Regions from separate parts of the Pseudarthrobacter sp. MDT1-40-2 genome, predicted to be linked through region 1. Evidence: riboswitches for the same ligand, from Rfam matches in the RefSeq annotation. Region 1 holds a riboswitch; each other region holds the start of a gene.

Region 1 (5,654 bases):
TGCCGGCACGGCACTCTCCGACGCACCGGCACAGGCCAGGGCGCAGGCCCAGGGCAACCCGCTGGCCGCCGGCCTGGTCGCCTTCGGCGCCGGGATGCTGATCTCTGCCCTGATCCCTGCCAGCCAGAAAGAGCGCGAAGCAGCGGACCAGCTCAAAACCGCTGCACAGCCCCTGACTGAAAAGGTCACTGACGTGGCCAGGGACATGGTTCAGGATCTGAAAGAGCCGGCCCAGGAAGCTATGGACAGGCTGAAGACCAGTGCTGCCGAGGGCGTGGAGAACGTCAAGGCCGAAAGCCAGGACGCTGCCGCTGACGTCAAACACCGCGCCGTCGACGCCAAGGACAACGTCCAGAACCCGTGAGCGGGCAGGACAGGATTCCGGAACAGCCCCGCAACCCCGCGGGGCTGTCCCCGGATCCGGAATCGCCTGTTCCCGCCGTTGGTCCGAGGCACATGAATGCGCCCCGCCCTTGGCCGGAGCAGTGGGCCACCCACCGGCTGGTGGGCATCGCAGCACGGCTCACCGAACGCAGGCTTAACCGCCAGCTTGCCCGCCTTAAGCTCACCAAAGGGGCGCTGGATGTCCTGGAGGCAGTGGCAGAACTTGAACCGGCCACTGCAACCGATATGGCAGAACTGCTCTGCGTGAGCCGGCAAAGCCTGGGCAAAGTCCTCCAGCGCCTTGAAGGGCTCGGGTTTCTTACCAGGGAACCTGCAGCAGACGGGCGAAGCGCCAACATTCGTCTTACCTCAGCAGGACGGGCTGTCCTCTCCACCGCTGAGAACCTGGTCCGGGAACTCTCTGAAACCGAAGGCCGATCGGAGATGGAGTTCCGCAGGCAACTCGAGCGACACATCACAAAACTCAGGAACACTGAGCACCAGCCTCTCCCCAGGGCCGGCATTCATGGGCGCAACCCGTCCCAGAGCAACGCGCAACCGCGCAACATCAACGCACACCTCAATGAAAACGGAGCACACCAATGGCTACAACGAACCGGACAACCGGGCCCAAGACCAACCTCCAAAAAGCAGCCCAGGCAGTAGGAGCGGTTTTCCTGCTGGTAGGAGTTCTCGGCTTCATCCCGGGCATCACCAGCAACTACGACCAGATGTCCTTTGCCGGGCACGATTCCCAGGCGCTTCTTCTGGGCATCTTCCAGGTGTCCGTACTGCACAACATCGTCCACCTCCTGTTTGGCGTCGCCGGGATCCTGCTGTCCCGCAACAACGCTCAGTCCCGCAGCTACCTGCTGTACGGCGGAGTCATCTACCTTGTCCTCTGGATCTACGGACTTCTCATCAACCTCGACACACCCGCCAACTTTGTGCCCTTCAACGGCGCTGACAACTGGCTGCACTTCTTCCTTGGTGTCGCAATGATCGCCCTGGCCATCCTGCTTTCGCGCAACACCACCCGCGCCGGAAACACTGCCCGGTAATACTCCCGGCTGCCGGGCTCCGAAGGTTGGAATGCCCACATAAGCCGCCCTAGCCGCGAGGGCCTGAGCCTGGTATTGCACCGGGGTCAGGCCCTCGTGGTTTTTGCCTTCCATGGGGAGCCCAGCCGGTCAACTCCCCCCACGGTTACGCAACATGACGACGTCCGGGCGGTCCGGCGCACGGCGGAGTGCTACGTTTTTTGGTGAGTAATGAGTACCGGTGCCAAGCCCTGACTGTCCGGTCGGCAACCCTCCCTTTCGCGGCGGGGTGCCTCAGGTGAATACTCGGCATATCGACCATTCGAGCTGCAAGCGCGAGAGAAGGAGATCCGTCATGTCTGACGTACCCGCCCCCGACCAGAATTCCGATCAAAAGGCTGAGGAAAAGCTCGCCTACCGGTTGATCACCGGCCCGGACGACCGCGCCTTCTGTGAACGCATTTCCGCCGCGCTGGCCGAAGGTTACGTATTGCATGGCAGCCCAGCGGCCACGTGGAACGGCGCCAGCGTGATCGTGGCCCAGGCTCTGCTGCTGCCGGTAGCGATCGCCAGCGCGGATGCCGCCGTCGCCACTGCCGTGGATCAGTTGAGCGCTGAGGACTTCAGCGAAGCGGACATTGCCGGCGGTGGCCACGCATGAACCACGCAGGCGATCTCACACCGCAGGAGGCGTGGGCCAAACTCGAAGCCGGCGCCGTCCTGGTGGATGTCCGAACGGAAGGCGAGTGGGCACACATCGGCATTCCGGACACCAAGTCCACGGAGAACGACCCCATTTTCATCCAGTGGACCTTCGCCGGCGGTATCCCCAATCCGGACTTCATCAGCGAACTGCAGCAGCTCGCCCCGGAGGACGCCGGCGTCGAACTTGTTTTCCTGTGCCGCTCCGGCGTCCGGTCGGCAGCAGCAGCCAGCGCCGCCGCGCAGGTCGGGTTCACGTCCTATAACGTCCTGGAAGGGTTCGAAGGCGAGCCTGACCGCTACGGCGAGCGCACGGTCAACGGCTGGAAGAACCGCGGGCTGCCCACCAACCTCGGAACGGCGTAAATGGCTTTCAATCAGGACGCGGCCGGCTGGAGCCCCGATACCCAGGCCGTGCGGGGCGGACTTGACCGCACGGGTTTCCAGGAAACCACCGAGCCGGTATTCCTCAACTCAGGTTTTGTCTACGAATCGGCGGCGGCGGCCGAACGGGCGTTCACCGGCGAGGACGAACGGTTCGTCTACTCGCGCTACGGCAACCCCTCCGTGGCCACCTTCCAGGAGCGCCTCCGGCTGCTCGAAGGCACCGAGGCATGCTTTGCGACGGCGTCGGGAATGTCCGCGGTGTTCACCGCCCTGGGTGCCCTGCTGGCTGCCGGGGACCGGGTTGTTGCGGCCCGCTCCCTTTTTGGCTCCTGCTTCGTGATCCTGAACGAAATCCTGCCGCGCTGGGGTGTAGAGACGGTATTCGTTGACGGACCGGACCTGGAGCAGTGGCGCCAGGCCCTGTCCGTACCCACCACCGCCGTTTTCTTCGAGTCTCCCTCCAATCCCATGCAGGAGATTGTGGACATCGCGGCGGTCAGCGAACTGGCGCATGCGGCGGGGGCCACAGTCGTCGTCGACAATGTTTTTGCCACGCCCCTGCTGCAGCGTTGCGGCGAATTGGGCGCGGACGTAGTGGTCTACTCCGGCACCAAGCACATTGACGGCCAGGGGCGCGTCATGGGCGGCGCCATCCTCGGGACCAAGGAATTCATTGACGGCCCGGTGAAGCAGCTGATGCGGCACACAGGCCCGTCGTTGTCCTCGTTCAACGCGTGGGTCCTCACCAAGGGCCTGGAAACCATGGCGCTGCGGGTCAACCATTCCTCCGCGACGGCGCTGCGCCTGGCCGAATGGCTGGAGCAGCAGCCGGCTGTCAGCTGGGTCAAGTACCCGCTCCTCAAGTCCCACCCGCAGCACCAGCTCGCGGCGCGACAGATGAAGGCCGGCGGAACGGTCCTCACCCTGGAGCTTTCGACGGCGGGCGGCCGCTCCGGCAAGGACGCCGCCTTTGCGCTGTTGGATGCCTTGAAGATCATCGACATCTCCAACAACCTGGGCGACGCGAAGTCGCTGATCACCCATCCGGCCACCACTACCCACCGGGCCATGGGCCCGGAAGGCCGGGCGGCAATCGGGCTGAGCGACGGCGTGGTGCGGCTCTCCGTGGGGCTGGAAGATCCCGAGGACCTGCTGGCTGACCTGGAGCAGGCACTCAAGCAGATCTAGATGGGCATTTTGGAGTAACTGCCCGGATTCGGCGGCTCGGGGGCGCGCCGGACGCGCAGCAGCTCCGGCGCAGTTTCCTCGTCAACGTCAAGGGTCTCCGCCTCCAGCATGGTAAGCCTCACGGCTTGCCGCACCACGGCCCCGAGCCCGGCGTCATCCGGATCGTCGCGTTCCAGTGCCCGGTCCCGTGCAGCGCGCTGCTCGGTGGAACCAGTCCCGCGCTTCAGGATGTCTTGGATACTGCGCCTTACCAGGCCAAGCTCACCTTGCTCCGCCAGGACCGGCTCTACATACTCCACCAGGGCATTGACGACGTCGCTTGCCGGGGCGGGACGGAAGGTTCCGAAATCCAGGAGATCGCCCTTGATTCCCACATTGCTTGCCTGCCAGGCAGCCATCCTCAGCAGCACGGTAGGCACAGGGAGCGGGTCTACGCCGTTCCGCCATTCCCGCACTGCGGTCTCCACGAGTGCACGGACCAGAACGGCGATCAGTGCGGCATCCGCGGAGCGCAGGCAGACGTCGGGCGCCCGCACCTCCACGGTGGGGTGGTTCCGGGAAAGCCGCGCCTCGAAGTAGATCATGCCCTCGTCCATGACCACCCCCGTTTCCATCAGGCGGGTTACAAGCCGGCGGTAGGCGATCAGGCTCCCATGGATGGCTGACGGTCCGGAGGACGGCCACCGGTACCAGGCCTGGGTCCGGTAGCTTTCGAAGCCGGTCTCGGCGCCATTCCAGAAAGGCGAATTGGCGCTTATTGCTGTCAACACAGCGAGCTTGTCGCGGATCCGGTCCAGCACCGCTACCCCCTCCTCGGGGGATTCGATGAAGGTGTGCACGTGGAAGCCGCACGTCAGCTGTTCCTGGGCGGTCAATCCGAAGCGTTCCAGCATGCGCGCATACCGGGGATCCGGAGTCGTGTGGCTGGTGGAGGCGAGCGGTGAGGTAGCGAGTGCCGCCACTCTTGCCCCGTGCCGTTGTGCGGCCTCGTCTGCCATGGCCCGGCCTGCCCTGATCTGGAGCAGCAGTTCGTCGTAGGTCAGGCAGGGCCGGGTCTGCGTCTCGATCTGCTCCAGCTTGAGTTCGGCACTCAGGCCAAGCTGATGGCTGTCCTCCGCTACCTCGTGGGCATCGGCTACCTCCGGTTCAGGGGCTGTACCGGAGGAGGGCGCTATAGCGCGCCCGGACAGCATCGCATCCGCAAGGGCCAGCGGCTCCCCCGTCTGCGGGTCTACGATCAGGAGCTCTTCCTCAACGCCGAAAGTACGCATGCTTCCATTGTGCTACCGGCGTCAATGCGGGCTTAGTCCTGGAAGTACTCGATCTTCGCCCCGATGGTGTTGAGCCGCTCAGCCAGGTCCTCGTAGCCGCGTTCTATGACATAGATGTTCCGCAGCTCGGACACACCACGGGCGGCAAGCATGGCCAGCAACAGGCAGGCAGCCGGGCGAAGGGCGGGCGGGCAGCCAACCTCTGCGGCGCGCCATTTGGTGGGGCCGTTGATGTAGATGCGGTGCGGATCCAGCAGTTGCACCTGGGCGCCGAGCTTGTTCAGTTCGGTGAGGTAGATGGCGCGGTTCTCGTAGACCCAGTCGTGAATCATGGTCTGGCCTTGCGCGTTGCCCGCGATCACGGCGAAGAACGGCAGGTTGTCTATATTAAGGCCGGGGAACGGCATGGGGTGGATCTTGTCCTCCGGTGCGCGCAGCTTGGAGGGGACGGTTGTGACGTCCACCAGGCGCGTACGGCCGTTCCGGGCCATGTATTCGCCGGACACCATGAGCTTTTGGCCCATCTGTTCCAGGATGGACAGTTCAATTTCCATGAATTCAATGGGCACGCGGCGGATGGTTACTTCCGAGTGCGTGACGATTCCCGCGGTGATCAGGCTCATGGCCTCGATGGGGTCTTCCGACGGGAAGTACTCGATGTCGACGTCGATCCTGGGCTTGC
Region 2 (5,654 bases), on a different contig from region 1:
AAAACCACATAGTCCACACCCGGAGGTAGTGATGACACGCACCGAAAGACTCACCGCAATCCTGGATCTCCTGGCTGTTTCAGGCCAGGTGGACGTTGAGGACATTGTCACGCGCCTCGGGGTTTCGCCGGCAACAGCGCGCCGCGACCTGGACAGCCTGGCCAAGCAGCGGCTCCTCAGCCGCACCAGGGGTGGGGCAACCACGGGAGTGGTGTCCTATGACCTTCCCGGCCGGTACAACAGGGACGACCACGCCCAAGCCAAACACCAGATCGCACTGGCAGCCTCGGCCCTGATTAAGCCCGGCGCGGTGATCGGACTCAGCGGTGGAACCACCAGCACAGCCCTGGCGCAGGTGCTTGCCACCCGGCCGGACCTGAACACCACCTCCCAGCGGGCAACGCTGACGGTGGTTACGAATGCCATCAACATCGCCTCCCAGCTGGCTGTCCGGCCCAACATCAAGATCATGGTCACCGGCGGGATCCTCAACCCCCGCTCCTACGAGCTGGTGGGGCCCTACACGGACATCATCATGGAGAAGGTAGCGCTGGATATTGCCTTCGTTGGAGTCAACGGCATCGATCCGGAGTTCGGACCCACCATCACTGATGAAGGCGAAGCCTCCGTCAACGCCCTGATGGCCCGGCGTGCGTCAATTTCCTACGTCCTGGCTGATTCCTCGAAGGTGGGGAAGAGGGCGTTCGCTACCATGGCCGGCTACGAATTCCGCCGGTTAATTACCGATGCCGGGATATCCGCCAGCGACAAGGAAGCCTTTGAAGCCGGGGGCACCGAGGTGATCCTGGCTCCCACCGACTCAGAGCAGGACTGACCCGCCTCTGCCGGCGCTCCCACACCACCGGCATAAAGCTCCTTCAGCGAACTGCCGGGTAGAACAGGCAAGATGGGAACATGCTGGTTACGTCCCGCCGTCGGTTGCGGTTTGAAGTCTGGATTGTCCTTGGCCTCTCGCTGGGCCAGTCAGCCGTGTATTCAGTGGTCCAGTTGCTGGACAAGATGAGCCGGGCTCCCTTGGCGGAGGGAACGTCCACCCTGAACCGCTCGCAAAGCAGCCGGGAGTACTTTGACCTGACCTACCAGCTGCTTGACATCATCTTCGCGCTGGTGCCGGTGGCGCTGGTGCTGTTCTTCCTTAGCTCCGAGCGGCAGGGATCTGTTGCGGGCCTGGCCCCGGGTGCTGTCTCAAGAACTGCCCCGGGCATGCCTGCCCAGCCGACTCCGGGGCTGGAGAAAGGCAATTTGCCGTCGGTATTCCGCCGGCTCGGCATGGACGCCACCAGGCCATGGCGGGACCTCCTGCAGGGCGCCGGCCTCGCTGCGCTGATCGGGATTCCTTCGCTGGGCCTGTATGCCGCCGGCAGGGCGCTGGGAATCACCACGGCCATCATCCCCAGCGCGCTGGACGCCTATTGGTGGACCGTTCCCGTTCTGGTCCTCTCCGCTGTCAGGCACGCGCTTGTTGAAGAGGTCATTGTGGTGGCGTATCTCCTGGACCGGTTCGGCCGGTTCGGCTGGAGCGTGCCGCTGGCCATCCTGCTGAGCTCCGTGCTGCGCGGCAGCTACCACCTCTACCAGGGCTTCGGGCCGTTCATCGGCAATGTGGTGATGGGCGTTATCTTCGCCTGGCTATACACCAGAACCGGGCGGGTCATGCCGCTGATTGTCGCCCATGCCCTGCTGGACATCGTGGCATTCGTGGGGTTCAGCCTGATAGGGAGTGCGATGGGGCTCGGCTGAGTTATCGCTAGGCCCGTTAAGCGAATCGGCCGCCGGCTGCGGGTGGCATCGTTGGCACCCGCAACAGGCGGCCGAAGTATTGGAGATGGTCAGATGGTCACGGCGCCGGATGCTGTTTCGAACGTGACAGACAGGATACCGGGGGTACCGTGCGGTGCCATCCAGTCGACGGAAACGTCCTCAAGTGGCTTCTCCACCGGTTCGCCCAGCCACTCGGTGACGCGTTCGGCGGAACCGGCGATGGTGAGGCTGGACATCTTAACGTTGCTCTCGTACGCATTGGACGGGTGCAGGGCGGGATCACCCTCCCACTTGAGCAGGTACGGCACCTGGGGATCGGCAATGAGTCCCAGGATTCCGATCTGCTTCCATACGAGTTCGCGGCCATCCGGGAACTTGCGGTTGCCGTTCACGGCGGAGCGGCCCAGCCTGGCCTCAAAAGGAGTCAGGTCCTCCACTTCGACGCACCATCCCATCCAGCCGCCGCCGGCGGCGGAGCGGGCGCGGACGGCCTGGCCAAAGGGGGCCTTGTCTGATGCAGGGTGGTCAAGCACTTCCACTACTTCTAGGTACTTGTGGCCGGCCAGCGGAAAAATCATGTTCCGGGTGCCAAAGCGGGGGTGGACTCCGCCCTTCACAGCGTCGACCCCCAGTGCAGCGGAGATGCGTTCGGTGGTGGCAGCGAGGCCATCGTGTTCACAGGCGTAAGAGACGTGATCCATGCGCATGCCTTCATCTTGGCACTTTGTGATCGGGCTCTCAGCTAAGGGTACCCTTAGCGGCTTACTCGTCTAGGCATTGGGAGAAAGTTCGTCACAATTCTGGTCATCCTACTGACTGCTTCCTACACTGGGTCCAGGTCATGAGTGCCAGCGTTTTGCCCCGGCTTGCTGGCCGGCAACCCTCCATCCGCGGTGGGGTGCCCCGGGTGAAGACCGGGCTGTCCGGCAACCGCCGGGTGGCAAGCGCGCCCCGGCCCATGATGGGACCGGGCATTCTCCAGGAGCTTTAATGTCCAATGCATGGTCCTTCGAAACCCGCCAGATCCACGCAGGCCAGGAGCCGGACGCCGCAACCGGCGCCAGGGCACTGCCCATCTACCAGACCACCTCGTTCGTCTTCCCGTCCGCCGAAAGCGCGGCCAACCGCTTTGCCCTCAGCGAGCTTGCACCGATTTACACCCGGATCGGAAACCCCACCCAGGACGCGGTCGAACAGCGCATCGCCAGCCTTGAAGGCGGTCTTGGCGCCTTGCTGCTGAGCTCCGGCCAGGCGGCGGAAACCTTTGCCATCCTCAACGTCGCCGAGGCCGGCGATCACGTGGTGGCCAGCCCCAGCCTCTACGGCGGCACGTACAACCTCCTGGCGCACACGCTCAAGCGCTTCGGCATCTCCGTGACGTTCGTAGAGGATCCGGACAACCTGGACCAATGGCGTGACGCCGTCCAGGACAACACCAAGCTTTTCTTCGGCGAGGTCGTGTCCAACCCCCGCCAGGACGTGTTGGACATCGAAGGTGTCGCTGCCGTGGCGCATGCCGCCGGGGTGCCGCTCATCGTGGACAACACCCTCTCCACGCCCTACCTGATCCGTCCCATCGAATGGGGCGCCGACATCGTGGTGCATTCCGCCACCAAGTACCTCGGCGGGCACGGCACGGCAATCGCCGGTGTCATCGTCGATTCCGGGAACTTCGACTTCGGCAAGGACCCTGAGCGCTTCCCCGGATTCAACACCCCGGACCCCAGCTACAACGGCCTGGTGTACGCCCGTGACCTCGGCGTCAACGGCATCCTCGGCGCCAACCTGTCCTACATCCTCAAGGCCCGCGTCCAGCTGCTCCGCGACCTCGGTTCTGCTGTGGCTCCGTTCAACGCCTTCCTCATCGCCCAAGGGCTGGAAACACTGAGCCTGCGCGTGGAACGCCATGTTGCCAACGCCACCGCCGTGGCGAACTGGCTGGAGGCGAGGTCCGACGTCGAATCGGTCGCCTATGCCGGCCTGCCGTCCAGCCCCTGGTTCGAGCGCGGGCAGAAATACGGTCCGCGCGGAACCGGCGCAATCGTCGCCTTCAACCTTGCCGGTGGGGCCGAGGCAGGCAAGGCGTTTGTTGATGCGCTGGAGCTGCACTCCCACGTGGCAAACATCGGGGACGTACGCTCCCTGGTGATCCATCCGGCATCGACAACCCACAGCCAGCTTTCCCCGGAGCAGCAGGCAGTAGCCGGGGTGACCCCCGGACTGGTCAGGCTCTCTGTCGGCCTGGAGCACATCGATGACATCCTCGCAGACCTTGAGTCCGGCTTCAGGGCAGCCAAGGAAGCCTGAGTTCCCGCAGCACAAAGGCGGAGCGTACGTCAAAAACGTCATACGCTTCGCCTTTTTGCTGCCCTGTTTCGTAGAATCGTGGCAGGTCATGAGTGCCAGCAACAGCCCCGGCTTGCTGGCCGGCAACCCTCCTTCGCGGCGGGGTGCCCCGGGTGAAGACCTGGCCTGACGTCAGCCGACGCCAGGCAATCGCGAAGAAAAGGCACCACTCATGACGATTACCGTCTCCCGCACTGCCGCTGCCGGCGCAGTACCCGCCGCCGGGCAGCTTGACGGGACCCTCCGCTACCACTCCATCGGCGGGCTGGACCTCGAAGGCGGAGGCCACCTCCCGGACGTCATCCTGGCTTATGAGACCTGGGGCCGGCTCAATGAGGACCGAAGCAACGCCGTCCTCATCGAGCATGCCCTGACCGGCAGCACCCACGTCACCCGGGGCGGCAGCGACGAAGAAGGCTGGTGGGAGCAGCTTGCCGGTCCCGGGGCGCCGGTGGATACGGACCGTTTCTTCGTTGTGTCGGTCAACATTGTGGGCGGCTGCTACGGATCTACTGGTCCCGCGTCGCCTGCTCCGGACGGCTTGCCCTGGGGTTCCCGCTTCCCGTTAATAACCCTGCGTGACAGCACCGAGGCGGAAGCGCGGTTGGCGGACCAGTTGGGGATCGATTCCTGGTACGCCGTGATCGGCGGATCCATGGGAGGCGCCCGCGCCCTGGAATGGGCAGTGACGTACCCGCAGCGGGTCCAACGCTGCGGCGTGATCTCGATCGGAGCGGCCAGCACCGCCGAGCAGATCGCTTTTGCTCAGGCGCAGACGCTGGCCATCCGCCAGGATCCCCACTTCAGGGGCGGCGACTACTACGACGGTGCGCAGCCCGAAGCCGGGCTGGCTCTGGCACGCAGGATCGCCCACATCACCTACCGTTCGGCACTGGAACTTAACAGCAGGTTCGGGCGGGAGGCGCAGGAGCCGGAATCTCCCCTGCAACAGCAGGCGTTGGGGGAGCGGGGCCGCTACCAGGTGGAAAGCTACCTTGATCACCAGGGAACGAAGCTGGTTAAGCGGTTCGACGCCAACAGCTACATCGCCATAACAGAGTCCCTGATGAGCCACGACATATGCCGGAACAGGGGCGCCCTGCCGGATGTCCTCCGGCGGGTGACTGCCAAATTCTTCATTGCCGCTGTAGATTCCGACCGGCTGTATTTCCCGGAGCAGTCCCAGGAACTGGCCAGGGCACTGCCTGGCAATGTTCCGGTGCATGTCATCTCAGCGCCCATTGGGCATGACGGCTTCCTGACGGAAATCGGCCAGCTGGACCGGGAGCTACGGAAGCATCTCTCGGCCTAAGCCCGGCCAGGCCAAGACGGCAGGAACGGTCCGCTAGCCCTTCATGATTTCGTCACGCTGGGCCATATAGTCCTCCATGGCCAGTTCACCGGCACTGAACTTCGCGTCGAGCTCCGCAAGCTTCCGGGCGCGGTAGCCCTGTGGAGCGGACGGAACAGCAGGAGCCGGCGGCACCACGGGCGGCTGGGAGTCCCGTGGATTGGGTGTTGCCTGC
Region 3 (5,654 bases), on a different contig from region 1:
GCCCAGGGCACCCACCAGGACAGCTGCCGTCATCTTGTGCTTCCGTCCGTCCGGAGCATGCCGCCGGGCACTGCGTGGCCGATCCGCCAACCGGCTGCAGCCGCGCCGAGGCCCAGAACCAGCGACAGTCCCAGGTACCCGAACATGGGCAGGTAGGCGCCGCTCAATGCGAGCGAGTTAAAGGTGTAGGCGACTGCGGAAAAGGTGGTGAAGGATCCCAAAAGCCCAGGGCCGAGCCCGGCCCGGAGCCAGAACGAGGTGTGGGGCCGGGCCATCCACAAGGTGGTGAAGAACGCCAGGACAAAGCTGCCCGACACATTTATCACCAGCGTTGTCCAGGGGATGGTGCCCGCCTGCTCTGGAAACAACAGGCCCAGTCCATAGCGGAGTTCGGTGCCTGCGATGCCGCCCGCCGCTACCGCCAGCCATGCCTTAGGTGGTGGCCAGCGGCCGGGAATCACCCTGCCGTCCCCACCAGGCAGCCCTGATGGGGCGCATCGCTGTGTACCCAAAGCGCAGAGGCAACTTCCTCAGGGAGGTCGAAATCGCGGTATTCCCCGCGGCTGCCGATTCGGACTATCAAGGCACCGCCGAACGGTTTCCGGCCCACCACCTCGACGTCGGAATCGAGGTTGATGTTTTCGGCTGCCAGGTAACGGAGCAACTCCGGGTTGTCGTCGCTGATCCGGGTGATCCGGCCGCTATGACCGGCATCAAGTTCATTCATCAAGAGAGCCTTGGGCATCCTGACAACCCCGTCGGCGCCGGGAATGGGATCCCCATGGGGATCCCGGTCCGGGTTGCCCAGTTTGGCCGCCATGCGCTCAATGAAAGTGTCAGAGACAGCGTGTTCCAGATGCTCAGCTTCGTCGTGGACCTCGTCCCAGCTGTAGCCCAGCTCGCGGACCAGGTAGGTTTCGATCAGCCGGTGCCGTCGGACCATGGACAAAGCAAGCCGCAGGCCTTCCCCGGTGAGGGTGATAGCGCTGTACGGTTGGTGGTCCACCAGGCCCTGGTCCTTGAGTTTGCGGACCATCTCCGAAACCGAGGAGTTGGCTACGCCCAGCCGCTGTGCCAGCTGGGAGGATGTGATGGGCTTGTCCTGCCATTCGGTAAAGGAGTAGATAACCTTGACGTAGTCCTCGATGGACGATGACGGCGCGGTGGGCTTCACGGGATCAAGCCTACTCTTCCGGGGCTGCCATCAGGCCTTGATGGCACGCCAGGCCTGCGTTACATAGGGAAGTGCCAGCACGTCGTCGCGGGAATGTCCCAGGTGTTCGTGCAGGTACCAGTCCAGGTTGGCAAGGACTTTGGCGCGGGTGGCGTCGGCAGCGGCGAGGTAGTAGCTCCGGGACTTGGTCAGCTCTACGATGTCCTGCGTGGTCAGGGCATCCTCCCAGCGGATCTGCCGGCCCTCAAGGCCGCGGAACTCGCGGCCCACGGCCGGCCGGAAATCCGGCTTGAGGACGTCGCCGGCGTGCATGATGCGGGAAAGCCTATGGACCCAGGGGACAGTGGTATCCAGCTGGTTCCAGATCAGGACAAGTGTCCCCCCGGGCCGCAGGATGCGTGCTGCCTCGGTGCTTGCGGCCAGGGCATCCACCCAGTGCCAGGCCTGGGCCGCACTCACGACGTCGAAAGCCAGGTCCGGCAGTCCGGTAGCCTCTGCCGGTCCAAGGCACGCCAGGGCTTCCGGGCAGGACCGGTGCAGTTGGGCCAGCATGTCGGCGGAAGGATCAACGGCGGTGACCTGCAGTCCCCGTTCCAGCAGTAGGGCCGTGAATTTTCCGGTTCCTGCGCCAATGTCAACGACGTCCCGCGCCGCCGCCGGAATCAACCAGTCAACGGCCGCCGGCGGGTAACCGGGCCGGACGCGGTGGTAGTGCTCGCCGCCGTCCTGGAAGCTTTGGCCAAGTTCCCGGCGTCGGCCTTGCTCCAGCTTGGGTCCGCCCCGTGCCAACGGATGTCTCCTTCGTGCTTGACTAAACTGCCAGTCCTACGAATTTACCGCAGGCCGGTGCTGCAGTTCAGCCGACGGAGCAGGGCGCTGCTCCCGCCGTGCCGGGGGTGTTGGGTGCCCAGTGCGGATAGGTGCGCGAGTCGTTAGCGGGAACCCATCGGCCCGAATCCACCACGTAGTCCCAGCCCAGTCCCGTGCTGCGGAGCGCAGCAACACCGGCAACCAGGCGTTCGGCGTCCTCCAGCCGGGAGCCGAGGCCGAAGCTGGCCCTCAGCGAGCCCGAGGGAAGGCCAAGGCGCTTGAGCAGGGGATGGGCGCAGAACCGGCCGTCGCGCAGCCCAACGCCGTGCTCTGCGGACAGGTATGCAGCCACCAGTCCGGCGTCGTAGCCTTCCACTGAGAAATTCACGACGCCAATTGTGTCAGTGGAATCTTCGAAGATGTGGTGAACGGTGACGCCGTCGATCGCCTGCAGGCCCTGCACCAGGTGCTCCCGGATGGCAGCCTCATGCGAGCTCACCAGGGCGGGATCTATGGCGGCCAACACCTGGGTGGCGCGGGCAAGGGTGGCAGCGCCCAGGACGTTGGGGGAGCCGCCCTCATGCCGGGCAGGTCCCGTGGTCCAGCTGACACCATCGAGCCGGGCCTCGCTGACTGCTCCGCCGCCGGCAAGGTGGGGGGTACCGGCGTCGAGCCAGTCCGGCCGGCCGATCAGGACGCCCGAACCGAACGGTGCGTAAAGTTTGTGGCCGGAGAAGGCAAGGTAGTCGACGTCGGACGTTTCAATGTTGATCCGGCGGTGCGGCGCCAGCTGAGCAGCGTCCACCACGATCCTGGCACCATATTCGTGGGCCAGCGCAGCGAGTTCGGCGATAGGCAGGATCTCGCCGGTGACGTTGGAGGCACCGGTGACGGCAAGAAGGCTGACGTCGCCTTGGGCCAGTTCATGCCGAAGCGCTGCTATGGTTCCGGCGATGGTGTGCCCGGCCACCACGCTGCGGTGCGGAACGCCCTGCCAGGGAAGGAGATTGGCATGGTGCTCGATGTCCAGGTACAGGACTTCGCCTACGGTGCGACCATCCACGACGGGCAGGCAGCCTGCCAGCAGGTTCAGGGAGTCAGTAGTGTTCCGGGTAAAAATGACGGTGTCGTCCGCCCGCCCGCCCAGGAAGTCCCGGACGATGTTGCGGGCATTCTCGTAGACCGAGGTGCTGATCTGCGAGGCATAGCCGGCACCCCGGTGGACACTCGCGTAGTACGGCAGGATCTCGTTCAGATAGGCCGAAACCACCGACAAGGCGGGGGCAGAGGCGCCATAGTCGAGGTTGGCGTAGCGTACGTGACCGCCCTGAATCAGCGGAGCCTGGATCTCGGCGCCGGTGACGGCGGCCAGCGGGCGCGCAGCCAGGGAGTTGCTAACGGGGGAAAAGGTGACAGCAGTCATGGGTCCTCACAAACTCAGGATGCCCGCTACAGGGAATCCGCGCTTGCCGTGTCCGCTCCGGACCGGCCCGGTCGTCACCCGGGGCACCCCACCGCGAATGGAGGGTTGCCGGCCAGCAAACCGGGGTTTAGCGCTGGCACTCGTGACCTGTAAGAAGACTAGAACAACGGCCAGCCGGGTAAAAACCCCGGCTGGCCGTTGACCGCTTTATTACTGTGTTTATTACGGGATTTTACGAGGGCCAAGTGCCCTCAGAGGAGGTCGTCGACGTCGGGATTCAGGCGCTTGAGGACTTCAGAGTGGAGGATGGAGTTGGTGGCCAGCGCGTTTCCGCCGAACGGACCGTCCTCCCCCTCCAGAGAGGTGAACCGGCCACCCGCCTCGACGACCAGCGGGACGAGGGCGGCCATGTCGTAGAGATTGAGCTCGGGCTCGCACGCGATGTCCACAGCGCCCTCGGCAACCATGCAGTAGGACCAGAAGTCACCGAAGGCCCGCGTCCTCCAGACATCTTCGGTCAGTGCCAGGAACTCGTTCAGGTTGCCCCGCTCCTTCCAGCCGCCCAGGCTCGAGTACGACAGCGAGGCGTCCGCGAGCGTGGAAACGTTGGAGACGCGCAACCGCGTTGCGGAAGCGAGGGAGCGGCCCATGTATGCCCCGGCGCCCTTGGCGGCCCACCAGCGCTTGCCCAGGGCCGGAGCACTAACAAGGCCCACAACCGGCTCGCCATCATCAATCAAGGCAATAAGCGTGGCCCAGACCGGGACTCCACGGACAAAGTTCTTCGTCCCGTCAATGGGATCAATGATCCAGCGCCGGGAGCCGTGCCCGCTGCTGCCGAATTCCTCACCCAGTACGGCGTCACGGGGCCGGGAGCGCGAAAGCTGTCCCCGGATGGCTTCTTCAGCCGCTTTGTCCGCATCCGTAACGGGTGTCAGGTCCGGCTTGGTCTCGACCTTAAGGTCCAGGGCCTTGAACCGGCTCATCGTCTGGTCATCGACCGAATCGGCCAGTACGTGGGCAAGGCGCAGGTCATCGTTGTAGCTCGAAGAGGGTTGGATCATGGTTACAAGCTACCGGCAAAATGCGGGCGAACCGGGGAGATTGCGATCGGCGGCATCAGCCGACGCTGCCCAGCTCCTTGGATTCCTGGCCCTCCAGACGTGGATCGACGCCCAGCAGGCGGCGTAGGGATGCCAGCCGCGCGGGACCTGACGGGCCAGCACTTCCGGCCGCTACATATGGGTCCAGGCCACAATCCGCCGCATCGGTGTGCTTGCAGCCGCGGCCACAGCGTTCCGTGCCGGGTTCAAGATCGGGGAATGCCCTCAGGATGCGATCCGGATCAACGTGGGCGAGCCCAAAGGATCGGATACCAGGCGTGTCGATGATCCAGCTCCCGGGCGGGGCGTCGGCGAGCTTTAGCGCCAACGCCGAGGACGATGTATGGCGTCCGCGGCCCGTGACCGCATTCACGCCGCCGGTGGCGCGCTCAGCGCCCGTGAGGGCGTTGACCATGGTGGATTTGCCGACTCCGGAGTGCCCCAGCATCACCGTGACCTTGCCGTCCAGATGGGCGCGGAGTTCGGCAACTGCCCTTTTGTCCAGTTTGGCTGAGAGCCCGTCATCGGACCGGGCATCGATTCCGGAGGCATCGGTGTCGGCTGTGCGGCTGATGATCACCGGAAAGTCCAGGTGCTCGTAGTTGGAGAGCAGCCCGGCAGGATCCTTGACGTCGGCTTTGGTGACCAGCAGAAGGGGGTCGATTCCGGCGTCGTAGGCAGCCACGAGGGCGCGGTCGATAAACCCGGTCCGTGGTTCTGGATTGGCGGAAGCAACCACCACCACCAACTGGTCCGCGTTGGCCACCACGGCGCGTTCGATGGGGTCGGTGTCGTCGGCACTGCGACGCAGCAAGGTGTGGCGGTCCTGGATCCTGACCAGCCGGGCCAGGGTATCCGGGAGGCCTGTCACGTCGCCTACCAGCGACACGAAGTCTCCGGCCACCACGGGTGAGCGTCGCAGTTCGCGGGCCCGTGCGGCAATCACCACGCGTTCCCCGGGTGAGCCTTCCTCAACGACTGCTGTGTACCGGCCGCGGTCCACGGTAATGATCCTGCCCGTAACTGCGTCGTCGTAGCTGGGGCGGTCCTTGGTGCGCGGCCTGGACCCCTTCTTGCTGGGACGGATCCGTACGTCGGACTCGTCCCAGGAGTCAGTCCTTCGGGGCACCGGTGCGCCCTCCCG

Evidence for each region. Region 1 has a riboswitch for S-adenosylmethionine ahead of AC50X5_RS15765 (DUF1737 domain-containing protein). Riboswitches for the same ligand answer to the same signal wherever they lie in the genome.
Region 2: linked by a shared signal. The riboswitch ahead of AC50X5_RS13610 (bifunctional o-acetylhomoserine/o-acetylserine sulfhydrylase) and the one ahead of AC50X5_RS15765 (DUF1737 domain-containing protein) in region 1 are both predicted to bind S-adenosylmethionine.
Region 3: linked by a shared signal. The riboswitch ahead of AC50X5_RS02315 (aminotransferase class V-fold PLP-dependent enzyme) and the one ahead of AC50X5_RS15765 (DUF1737 domain-containing protein) in region 1 are both predicted to bind S-adenosylmethionine.

What each region holds. Positions count from the first base shown of each region.
Region 1 is NZ_JBWZCL010000007.1:48,938-54,591, forward strand. It holds gene AC50X5_RS15750 (DUF3618 domain-containing protein) at 1-364, shown strand, start outside; gene AC50X5_RS15755 (MarR family winged helix-turn-helix transcriptional regulator) at 361-1,050, shown strand; gene AC50X5_RS15760 (DUF4383 domain-containing protein) at 987-1,445, shown strand; SAM riboswitch class IV at 1,652-1,766, shown strand; gene AC50X5_RS15765 (DUF1737 domain-containing protein) at 1,780-2,085, shown strand; gene AC50X5_RS15770 (rhodanese-like domain-containing protein) at 2,082-2,492, shown strand; gene AC50X5_RS15775 (O-succinylhomoserine sulfhydrylase) at 2,493-3,701, shown strand; gene AC50X5_RS15780 (glutamate--cysteine ligase 2) at 3,698-4,972, opposite strand; gene AC50X5_RS15785 (UDP-N-acetylglucosamine 1-carboxyvinyltransferase) at 5,005-5,654, opposite strand, start outside.
Region 2 is NZ_JBWZCL010000004.1:270,426-276,079, forward strand. It holds gene AC50X5_RS13590 (class II fructose-bisphosphate aldolase) at 1-12, shown strand, start outside; gene AC50X5_RS13595 (DeoR/GlpR family DNA-binding transcription regulator) at 32-835, shown strand; gene AC50X5_RS13600 (CPBP family intramembrane glutamic endopeptidase) at 916-1,761, shown strand; gene AC50X5_RS13605 (VOC family protein) at 1,851-2,489, opposite strand; SAM riboswitch class IV at 2,620-2,735, shown strand; gene AC50X5_RS13610 (bifunctional o-acetylhomoserine/o-acetylserine sulfhydrylase) at 2,773-4,089, shown strand; SAM riboswitch class IV at 4,174-4,287, shown strand; gene metX (homoserine O-acetyltransferase MetX) at 4,301-5,440, shown strand; gene AC50X5_RS13620 (hypothetical protein) at 5,474-5,654, opposite strand, start outside.
Region 3 is NZ_JBWZCL010000001.1:488,885-494,538, reverse strand. It holds gene AC50X5_RS02335 (fluoride efflux transporter FluC) at 1-33, opposite strand, end outside; gene AC50X5_RS02330 (fluoride efflux transporter FluC) at 30-458, opposite strand; gene AC50X5_RS02325 (metal-dependent transcriptional regulator) at 458-1,174, opposite strand; gene AC50X5_RS02320 (class I SAM-dependent methyltransferase) at 1,205-1,963, opposite strand; gene AC50X5_RS02315 (aminotransferase class V-fold PLP-dependent enzyme) at 2,031-3,407, opposite strand; SAM riboswitch class IV at 3,442-3,555, opposite strand; gene hisN (histidinol-phosphatase) at 3,659-4,471, opposite strand; gene rsgA (ribosome small subunit-dependent GTPase A) at 4,527-5,639, opposite strand; gene aroA (3-phosphoshikimate 1-carboxyvinyltransferase) at 5,623-5,654, opposite strand, start outside.